DNA from 2 places in the Streptomyces lydicamycinicus genome. Region 1 is predicted to be linked to the other one. Evidence: predicted binding sites of a transcription regulator. Region 1 holds the regulator's gene; the other holds the start of a gene.
The links. Region 1 encodes HrcA, which represses chaperone genes, less so after heat shock. Its sites were predicted from a motif close to TTNGCACTCNGNNNNNCNGAGTGCNAA; they were not measured.
Positions count from the first base shown of each region.

Region 2: TU31_RS19340 (FmdB family zinc ribbon protein) is a predicted target of HrcA. The motif match lies at 3,685-3,711, and genes of this name have one in related genera.

Region 1 is NZ_BBNO01000004.1:491,742-497,249, reverse strand. Features, by position in the region: gene TU31_RS15530 (DUF3097 domain-containing protein) at 1-343, opposite strand, end outside; gene TU31_RS15525 (MBL fold metallo-hydrolase) at 491-1,225, opposite strand; gene hrcA (heat-inducible transcriptional repressor HrcA) at 1,420-2,436, shown strand; gene dnaJ (molecular chaperone DnaJ) at 2,437-3,573, shown strand; gene TU31_RS15510 (nitronate monooxygenase) at 3,670-4,758, shown strand; gene TU31_RS15505 (16S rRNA (uracil(1498)-N(3))-methyltransferase) at 4,755-5,498, shown strand.
Region 2 is NZ_BBNO01000005.1:368,948-374,455, reverse strand. Features, by position in the region: gene TU31_RS19355 (penicillin acylase family protein) at 1-284, opposite strand, end outside; gene TU31_RS19350 (potassium/proton antiporter) at 473-1,993, shown strand; gene TU31_RS19345 (MFS transporter) at 2,309-3,610, shown strand; gene TU31_RS19340 (FmdB family zinc ribbon protein) at 3,723-4,061, shown strand; gene TU31_RS19335 (S-methyl-5'-thioadenosine phosphorylase) at 4,177-5,010, shown strand.

The DNA of each region.
Region 1 (5,508 bases):
CGGCGCGGGCGACCCGGGCGCGGGCGCCGGGGACGGCCAGCGACCCGGACGCCGTACGCGCCGGAGCGGTGGCGGCCGGCCCGCCCTGGGGGCGTACGAGCGTGACCACCTTGCCCTCCAGGAGGAAGCCGCGCGGCTCCATGGGGAACACGCGGTGCTTGCCGAAGCGGTCCTCCAGGGTGACCGTCGGGCCCTGCGCCGTCTTCTCGCAGCGGATCACCGCGCCGCAGAAGCCCGAGGTGACCTCCTCGACGACCAGATCGGGATCGGCGGGCACCTCGGGCGCGGGCCGCTGCTTCTTCCAGGGCGGGGTGAGGTCGGGGCTGTAGTGCCTGTTCTGCATCGAGTGGGGCCTGTTCTCTGCGGGTGGTCGGTGTTTCGGCCGGGGGTCCGGGGGGCGCCCCCGGGGGGATGCAGTCAGGGCGGGGTGAGGTCGGGGCTGTAGCGCTTGCTCTGCATGGGGGCCTGTCCGTGGGTGAGCGGGCGGGGGTCAGGAGGGGGCGACGCCGAAGCGGGCGGCGAGGGCGGCGCGCTGGGCGCGGACGAAACCGGCGTCCACCACGGCGCCGTGGCCGGGCACATACCGCGCGTCCTCGCCGCCGAGGGCCAGCAGCCGGTCCAGTGCGCCGGGCCACCGCTGCGGCAGCGCGTCCGGGCCCGCCTGGGGTTCGCCGGACTCCTCGACCAGATCGCCGCAGAAGACGATCTCCGGGGACCCGCCCCGGCCCGGTACCAGGACCGCGAGATCGTGCGCCGTGTGGCCGGGGCCGACATTGGCGAGCAGCACCTGCCGGTCGCCGAGCTCGACGGTCAGCTGGTCGTGGACGTGGTGGTGCGGGGCGACCAGCAGATCGGCGGCTTCGGCGGCCGCGTCACGGTCGACGCCGTGCCGTACCGCGTCGTGCCGCAGCTCGTCCTTGCCGCGGCGCAGCAGCTCGCCCAGTCCGGCCGCGCCGAAGACCTCGACGCCCGCGAACGCGGCGGTGCCCAGCACATGATCGAAATGCGGGTGGGTGAGCGCGATATGCGTCACGTCCCGGCCCAGCACCCCGCGGATCGCGCGCCGCAGATCCGCGCCGTCGCGCAGGGTCGCGCCGGTGTCGACGATCATGACGCCGGTGGTGCCCGCGATCACGCCGATCGTCTCGTCCCAGCCCGGCATCCGGCGTCTGGCGACACCGTCACCGAGCTGTTCCCAACCGGCCTCTTCCCAAGACGTGTGCATACCGAGACGCTAGCGCCATCGCGATAGCGTTGCCCGACAGATCGACCGAACACGGTCACCGGGCGGGTGCTGTGTGCGGCCGCCCTTGCCGTGTCCGTGCTACTCGGCCGTACACTGGCTCAAGGTCTGGCACTCGGCCCGTGTGAGTGCCAGGAGAGTCGAGACGGCGGACGGCCGGACTGGAGGTGCGCGGGATGCTCAGTGAACGCAGGCTCGAAGTGCTGCGCGCCATCGTCCAGGACTATGTCGGGACGGAGGAGCCGGTCGGCTCCAAGGCCCTGACCGAACGCCATCAGCTCGGCGTCTCCCCGGCCACCGTCCGCAACGACATGGCCGCCCTGGAGGACGAGGGTTTCATCGCCCAGCCGCACACGAGTGCCGGGCGCATCCCGACCGACAAGGGCTACCGCCTGTTCGTCGACAAGCTGGCCGGTGTGAAGCCGCTGTCCAGCCCGGAGCGGCGGGCGATCCAGAACTTCCTGGACGGCGCCGTCGATCTCGATGACGTGGTGGGCCGCACGGTCCGGCTGCTGGCGCAGCTGACCCGGCAGGTCGCGGTCGTGCAGTACCCGTCCCTGACCCGGTCCACGGTCCGGCACGTCGAGCTGCTGGCCCTGGCCCCGGCCCGGCTGATGCTGGTGCTGATCACGGACACCGGGCGGGTCGAGCAGCGGTTGATCGACTGCCAGGCGCCGTTCGGCGAGACCTCGCTGGCGGATCTGCGGGCCCGGCTCAACAGCCGGGTCGTGGGGCGCCGGTTCGCGGATGTGCCGCAGTTGGTGCAGGATCTCCCGGAGTCCTTCGAGCAGGACGACCGAGGCACGGTCTCGACAGTGCTGTCGGTGTTGCTGGAAACTTTGGTGGAGGAGACCGAAGAGCGGCTGATGATCGGCGGCACCGCTAATCTCACGCGCTTCGGGCACGATTTCCCACTGACCATCCGGCCGGTGCTGGAGGCACTGGAGGAGCACGTGGTGCTGCTCAAGCTGCTCGGGGAGGCCAAGGACTCGGGCATGACCGTACGTATCGGGCATGAGAATGCCCATGAAGGCCTGACGTCCACATCGGTCGTCGCGGTCGGCTACGGTTCGGGCGACGAGGCAGTCGCCAAACTCGGCGTGGTCGGACCGACCCGCATGGACTACCCCGGAACGATGGGAGCGGTACGCGCAGTGGCACGTTACGTCGGACAAATCCTCGCGGAGTCGTAAGTGGCCACGGATTACTACTCGGTCCTCGGTATCGGACGCGACGCCTCGCAGGACCAGATCAAGAAGGCCTTCCGTCGGCTGGCCCGTGAGCTGCACCCGGACGTGAACCCGGATCCGAAGACCCAGGAGCGGTTCAAGGAGATCAACGCCGCTTACGAGGTGCTCTCGGACCCGCAGAAGAAGCAGGTCTACGACCTCGGCGGGGATCCCCTCTCGCAGGCGGGCGGCGGCCAGGGTGCGGGCGGCTTCGGCGCGGGCTTCGGCAACTTCTCCGACATCATGGACGCGTTCTTCGGCACCGCGTCGCAGCGCGGGCCGCGCTCGCGCACCCGCCGCGGCCAGGACGCCATGATCCGGCTCGATGTCGAGCTGACCGAAGCGGCCTTCGGCACGACCAAGGACATCCAGGTCGACACCGCCGTCGTCTGTACGACGTGCAGCGGCGAGGGCGCGGCGCCGGGTACCTCGGCGCAGACCTGTGACATGTGCCGCGGCCGTGGTGAGGTCTCGCAGGTCACCCGGTCGTTCCTGGGCCAGGTCATGACCTCGCGGCCGTGCCCGCAGTGCCAGGGCTTCGGCACGGTCGTCCCCACGCCGTGCCACGAGTGCGCGGGCGACGGGCGGATCCGCTCCCGTCGCACCCTGACCGTCAAGATCCCCGCCGGTGTCGACAACGGCACTCGCATCCAGCTCGCGGGCGAGGGCGAGGTCGGCCCCGGCGGCGGCCCCGCCGGTGATCTCTACGTGGAGATCCACGAGCTGCCGCACCCGGTCTTCCAGCGGCGCGGCGACGATCTGCACTGCACGGTCACCATCCCGATGACAGCGGCGGCGCTGGGCACGAAGTGCCCGCTGGAGACGCTGGACGGGGTCGAGGAGATCGATGTCCGGCCCGGTACCCAGTCCGGCCAGTCGATCCCGCTGCACCAGCGCGGGGTGACCCATCTGCGCGGCGGCGGCCGCGGCGACCTCATCGTCCATGTCGAGGTGCAGACGCCCACCAAGCTCGACCCCGAGCAGGAGGAGGCGCTGCGGCGGCTGGCCAAGCTGCGCGGTGAGGAGCGGCCCACGGGGCAGTTCCAGCCGGGGCAGCAGGGTCTGTTCTCGCGGCTGAAGGATGCGTTCAACGGGCGATAGCCCAGGTCGGCCCGGGGTCCGCGGAGGTTCCCCGGGCCCGCTTGGCAGCCACCGCCCCCGTTCGGGGCGGTGCGGTGGGCGTGACACGATGTGCTCATGCCCACCGCACCGACCGATCTCTGCCGCTACCCGATCGTGCAGGCCCCGATGGCGGGAGGCGGCTCCGGACCCGAGCTCGCCGCCGCCGTCTGCGAGGCCGGCGGTCTCGGCTTCCTCGCCGCCGGCTACAAAACCGCCGACGGTATGTACCAGGAGATCAAACAGCTGCGGTCGCTGACCGACCGGCCCTTCGGCGTCAACCTCTTCATGCCGCAGCCCTCACTGGCCGACGGCTCCGTCGTCGAGGTCTACCGCGAACAGCTCGCCGGCGAGGCCACCTGGTACGAGACCGAACTCGGCGACACCGACGGGCCCATCGACGACGGCTACGAGGCCAAGCTCGCGATACTGCGCGAGGACCCGGTGCCGGTGGTGTCCTTCACCTTCGGCTGCCCCTCGCGTGCCGTCCTCGACGCGTTCGCCAAGGTCGGTACGTACACCGTCGTCACGGTCACCACCGCCGCCGAGGCACAGGCCGCGCAGTGGTCGGGTGCGGACGCGGTGTGTGTGCAGGGCGTGGAGGCCGGCGGCCACCAGGGCACCCACCGGGACGATCCGCACGCGGACGGGACCGGCGCGGGGCTGGGGCTGCTCGCGGCGCTCGGCCAGGTCCGGGAGGCCGTGCAGATTCCGATGATCGCCGCGGGCGGGCTGATGCGCGGGTCGCAGATCGCGGCGGTGCTGGCCGCCGGGGCGACCATGGCGCAGCTGGGCACCGCCTTCCTCGCCACCCCCGAGTCGGGCGCCAACCCGCTGCACAAGCAGGCGCTGACCAACCCCCTGTTCACGCATACGGAGTTGACCCGGGCGTTCTCCGGGCGGCCGGCCCGCGGGCTGGTGAACCGCTTCCTGCGCGAGCACGGCCCGTACGCACCGGCCGCCTACCCGGCCGTCCACTACCTCACCTCCACCGTGCGCAAGGCCGCCGCCAAGGCGGGCGACGCCCAGGGCATGAACCTGTGGGCCGGGCAGGGCCACCGGCTGGCGCGGGAACTGCCCGCCCGGCAGCTGGTGGAGGTGCTGGCGGCCGAACTGGACGCCGCACGCGCCGCGTTGCAGCGCACCGCCAACGGAAACGCCTCATGACCGCGCCGGTCTTCCTCGTCGAATCGCTCGCGGGCGTACGGGCCGGCGGCACTCTGACGCTGGACGGGCCCGAGGGCCGGCACGCGGTCTCGGTGCGCCGGCTGCGGACCGGCGAGGAGGTCGTCCTGACGGACGGTCACGGCACCGGCGCCCACGGCACGGTCGCCGCCGTCGAGGGCAAGGACCGGCTCACCGTCGCGGTCACCGAACTCCGCACCGAGGACCCGCCCCGCCCCACGATCACCGTCGTCCAGGCGCTGCCCAAGGGCGACCGCGGGGAGCTGGCCGTCGAGACGATGACCGAGACCGGGGTGGACGCCATCGTGCCCTGGCCGGCGGCGCGTTGTGTCACCCAGTGGAAGGGCGAGCGGGCCGCCAAGGCGCTGGGCAAATGGCGCGCCACTGCCCGGGAGGCCGGTAAGCAGTCGCGCCGGCTGACCTTCCCCGAGGTCGCCGACCCGCTGACGACCAAGCAGGTGGCCGCGCTGCTCGCCGACGCCGACTTCGCGGCCGTCCTCCACGAGGAGGGCAGCACACCGCTCGCCACCGCCGAACTCCCCGCCGAGGGCCGGATCGTGCTCGTCGTCGGCCCGGAAGGCGGGGTCTCCCCGGAGGAACTCACCACCTTCGCCGAGGCCGGCGCCAAGCCCTACCGGCTGGGGAAGACCGTGCTGCGCACCTCGACGGCCGGCACGGCGGCCACGGCGCTGCTGCTGGGGCGTACGGGGCGGTGGAGCTGAGCGCTGCGCT
Region 2 (5,508 bases), on a different contig from region 1:
TCCTGGGCCTGGACGTAGCCCTGGGCGCGGAAGAGGTCTTCGTCGGTGTCGGCGTAGATCTGCGGAATGCCGTGGGCGTCGCGGGTGACGTCCACCGGGTTGGTCAGACCCGGGAGTTTGAGCGAGCCCGTGGTCTGCGGGAACGACGCACGGACGGTACTGACACCCCAGAACGCGCCGAAGCCGATGCCCGCCACGAGCAGCAGCACGACCGTAATCGCGACGAGGCGGCCGCGCCGCCCCTTCTTCTTCCTGGGGACTGGGCCGGACTTGTTGGCGGGCATCTCTGTCCTTCGAGGGGCAGGGTGGGAGTGCTGGAGCAACCATAGGCGCACGGGTTCAAAGACCCCTACGCGGAGTCACCGCCAGCACAGCCAACCTTCAAGTAATGGTAAATTGTTAGTCTCAGTAACTAGATAGGGTAAGGAAAGCCACCCCCGGAACCGGAACCCGTGCGAGGAAGGATCAGCTCCTGTCTGTCGACCACCTCAATGAACTCCTGCTGATCTGCTCGCTCGTACTGCTCATTGCGGTCGCCGCGGTACGGCTCTCCTCGCGCAGCGGGCTCCCCAGCCTGCTCATCTACCTGGGGATAGGCGTCGCCATCGGACAGGACGGGCCCGGTGGCGTCATCTTCGACAACGCCGAGCTGACCCAACTCCTGGGCTATACGGCGCTGGTCGTGATCCTCGCCGAGGGCGGCCTGGGCACCAAGTGGAAAGAGATCAGACCGGCACTGCCCCGGGCGGCAGCACTGTCGACGGTCGGCGTCGCGGTGAGCGTGGGGGTCACCGCGGCAGGAGCGCACTACCTGGCCGGACTCGACTGGCGCCAGGCACTGCTGATCGGTGCCGTGGTCTCCTCGACGGACGCCGCGGCCGTCTTCTCCGTGCTGCGCAGTGTGCCGCTGCCGGCCCGCCTGACCGGCGTACTGGAAGCCGAATCCGGCTTCAACGACGCCCCCGTGGTCATCCTCGTCGTCGCCTTCTCCACCGCGGGGCCGGTCGAGCACTGGTACACCCTGCTCGGTGAGATCGCCCTGGAGCTGGCGATCGGCGCCGCCATCGGTCTGGCCATCGGCTGGCTCGGCGCGTACGGCATGCGGCATGTGGCGCTGCCCGCGTCCGGTCTGTACCCGATCGCCGTCATGGCCATCGCGGTCTCCGCCTACGCCGCCGGCGCCCTGGCGCACGGCTCCGGCTTCCTCGCCGTCTACCTGGCCGCGGTGATCCTCGGCAACGCCAAACTGCCGCACGCCCCGGCCACCCGTGGCTTCGCCGAGGGCCTCGGCTGGCTCGGCCAGATCGGCATGTTCGTTCTGCTGGGCCTGCTGGTGACCCCGCACAACCTAATCGACGACATCGTCCCGGCGCTGGTGATCGGCATGATCCTCACGCTGGTGGCCCGGCCGACCTCGGTGTTCGTGGCGCTGATGCCGTTCCGGGTGCCGTGGCGGGAGAAAACCCTGCTGTCGTGGGCCGGACTGCGCGGTGCGGTGCCGATTGTGCTGGCCACCATCCCGATGGTGAGCGAGGTGCCCGGCAGCGAACGGGTCTTCAACATCGTCTTCGTCCTGGTCGTGGTCTACACCCTCATCCAGGGGCCGACGCTGCCCTGGCTGGCCAGACGGCTGCGGCTGGGCGACGGCGAGGAGGCCGCCGACCTGGGCATCGAGTCGGCGCCCCTGGAGCGGCTGCGCGGCCATCTGCTGTCCACGTCCATCGGCCCGGCGTCCCGTATGCACGGCGTCGAGGTCGGCGAGCTCCGGATGCCCGCGGGCGCCGCGGTCACCCTCATCGTCCGGGACGGCTCCAGCTTCGTGCCCTCGCCCTCCACGGTGCTGCGGCGCGGCGACGAGCTGCTGGTGGTCGCCACCGATCCGGTCCGCGACGCGGCGGAGCGGCGGCTCCAGGCGGTCTCCCAGGGCGGCAAGCTGGCCGGCTGGCTGGGGACCGGCGGCCCCACGGGACGGTCCCGCCACCGCCACCGCTGAGGTCCGGCCGCTCCCTGGACGGGAATGTGCTGCATCTCTCCACGGATCCCAAGGAAATCTGCGTGAAGCCCTGACCGATCCCAGGGCTTCACGCCCCGCAGCCTGTAGTATGAAGAGGCACATCGACGAACCAACTCTGCCTGATGCAGAGCTGGCGCGACCGCTCGGCGGCCGCGGTCCCCCTGCCTTACGCAGCCACCTCTTCCGGTGCGGACCACGCGGTATCACTCGGTCCTGCGCGAGAGGACAGCTCTCGGCGCGTTCCCGTGACGACCTCGCGGGTGGCGCGCTACCAGGCGGCAGAAAGGCCCGGCCGTGGCATCCGCGGTCAAGGACTCCCGTTCCGGATACGGACCACTGCTCCGCACCCCTGGTGCATGGACATTCCTGCTGCCCGGCTTCCTGGCCCGGCAGCCCTTCGCCATGCTGACGATCGGCATCGTGCTGCTCGTCCAGTCCACCACCGGCTCGTACGGCACCGCGGGCGCGGTGTCCGCCACGACCGGTGTCGCGATGGCCCTGTTCGCCCCGCAGAGCGGCAAGCTCGCCGACCGCTTCGGCCAGCGCGCGGTGCTGATCCCCGGCGTCCTGGCGCATGTCGCCGGTGTCACGGCACTGATCATCCTCGCCCTCGCCCACGCTCCCCTGTGGGCGCTGCTCGCGGTGGCGGTCCCCACGGGCGCCTCGACGCCGCAGGTCGGCCCGATGGTGCGGGCCCGCTGGGCCGCCCGGCTCGGCGGCAGTCCGCTGATGCCGACGGCCGCCGCCTTCGAGTCGGTGACCGACGAGTTCACCTTCGTGGTCGGCCCCGTACTGGCGACCGCGCTGTGCACCGGCATCCATCCGGCGGCCGGGCTGGTCGCCGAGGCCGCGCTGACCCTGGCCGGCGGGCTGCTGTTCGCCGCGCAGCGGCGCAGCCAGCCCCCGGTGCACCGGTCGCAGGCCGGCGACCGGCCGCGGGTCTCGGCGCTGTCGGTGCCCGGCGTACGCGTCCTGATCGTGGCGTTCCTCGGCATCGGCGCCGTCTTCGGCGGGATGCAGGTCTCGCTGACGGCCTTCACCCAGCACATCGGGCAGCCCGGCATCAACGGCGTGCTCTACGGGATCTTCGCGGGCGGCAACATGCTCGCCGGTATCGCCTGCGGCGCGATCGCCTGGAAGGTCGGCCCGCGGCGCCGGCTGCTGGTCGCCTACGGGCTGCTGGCGCTGGCCACCACTCCGCTGTGGGCGGTCACCGCGGTGCCGCTGCTGGGCGCCGTCGGCCTGGTCGTCGGCCTCTGCATCGCCCCGGCGCTGATCACCGGCTACACCCTCGTGGAGTCGCTGGTGCCGGCCGCCGCCCGCACCGAGGCCTTCACCTGGCTGACCGGCGCGGTCGCGCTGGGCCAGGCGGCCGCGGCCACCTCGTCAGGCCAGCTGGCGGACCGCTTCGGCCCGAGCATGGGCTTCCTGGTGCCGCTGGCCGGTACGGCGCTGGCCCTGACGGTGCTGCTGGCACTCCGCGCCCACCTGCTGCCGCGCTCCTCGACCGTGGCCGCCGGCGGCCCGGCGGACGGCGCCGAGGACCGGGTCCCGGCCGTTTCCGAGGACCGCGAACGGGAGCTGGCGCGCGCCTGACCGAGCGTGGAGTCGGTCACCGTCCGCCGGTCACGGTGGACTGGCGCGCGGGAATACTGCAATATGGAGCGTCGTTAGCACTCATCGAGTGAGAGTGCCAGGAGGAAGACAAGTGCCGACCTACCAGTACCAGTGCACCGAGTGCGGCGAGGGCCTCGAGGCGGTGCAGAAGTTCACCGACGACGCGCTCACGGAGTGCCCCGCCTGCAACGGACGCCTCAAGAAGGTGTTCTCCGCGGTCGGCATCGTCTTCAAGGGCTCCGGCTTCTACCGCAACGACAGCCGCGGCTCGTCGTCCAGCAGCAGCCCCGCCAAGAGCGCCTCCACGTCGGGCACGACGTCCTCCTCGGACTCGTCGAGCTCCTCGTCCGGCAGCTCCGACAGCAAGTCCTCCGCCCCGGCCGCCGCTTCGTCCACCGGCAGCAGCTCGGGCACCAGCTCCGCCGCCTGACCCCGCACGTGCCCGGACCCCGCCGTCACCGACGGCGGGGTCCGTCGCCTTACGGCTTTCTTTCGTTTCCGCCACCCGCCTTCCCCCGCCGCGGCGCCCCGATAGTGTGATCGGCATGGCTGACGCGGAGATTGGCGTTATCGGCGGATCGGGTTTCTACTCGTTCCTCGACGACGTGACCGAGATCACGGTGGACACCCCGTACGGGCGCCCGAGCGATTCGCTGTTCCTGGGAGAGATCGCCGGCCGCCAGGTCGCGTTCCTGCCCCGGCACGGCCGCGGCCACCACCTCCCGCCGCACCGCATCAACTACCGCGCCAATCTCTGGGCCCTGCGCTCGCTCGGCGTACGCCAGGTCCTCGGCCCGTGCGCGGTCGGCGGGCTGCGCCCCGAGTACGGCCCCGGCACGCTCCTGGTCCCCGACCAGCTCGTCGACCGCACCAAGGCCCGCGCCCAGACCTACTTCGACGGCGAGCCCCTCCCCGACGGCAGCGTCCCCAACGTCGTCCATCTGACCTTCGCCGACCCGTACTGCCCCACGGGGCGGCAGGCCGCCCTCTCGGCGGCCCGCGGCCGCGACTGGGAGCCGGTCGACGGCGGCACCCTCGTCGTCATCGAGGGCCCCCGCTTCTCGACCCGCGCCGAATCGCGCTGGCATGCCGCACAGGGCTGGTCGGTGGTCGGCATGACCGGCCATCCCGAAGCCGTCCTGGCCCGCGAACTGGGCCTCTGCTACACCTCGTTGACCCTGGTCACCGACCTGGACGCGGGCGCCGAGACCGGTGAGGGCGTCTCCCACGACGAAGTCTTCCGGGTCTTCGCCGAGAACGTCGGCCGACTGCGCGAGGTCCTCTTCGACGCGATCGCCGGCCTGCCCGACAACGCGGCCCGCGACTGCCTGTGCACCGGCGCCCACGTCGGCTGGGACCTGGGCATCGAGCTGCCGTAAGCGCCCCGCGGAGCGCCAGGGCGTCTCCTGCCCGCAAGGTCCCGTCGTCCGCCGGGGGCGGGGCTCGCGGCTTCTGGTGCGTTCGTGCCAGGCGTCGCAGCCGGGCGGGACCTTGCGGACACGCCCTGGCCCTCTCCCTCCCGGGTGGCCGAGTTGTCCACAGGAGCGGGGCCGTCCACAGCCCGGAGCAGGCGGGCGAAGTCTTCCGGCACGGTGGTGATCAGCGGTTCACCCGACCCCTCACCCTCTGGCGGTGCCACCATGCTCCGGACCACTCCCGCTCCCCCTTCCCCGGCCGTCCCCGATTACCTCTCCCCGCCGCTGCCCGCTCCCCCGCCGTGTGAAGTGCCGCACTTCGCACCGGTCCGGGCGGGCGGCGGCCGGCACCGATGGGGACGGCCCGCGCGGCAGCGCTTACTGGCGGCAGGCCTGGCGCTGACCGCCGCAGCACTGGCCGGCGGGGCGTCGTACGGTGCCGTACGGGACGTCCCGGCCCCC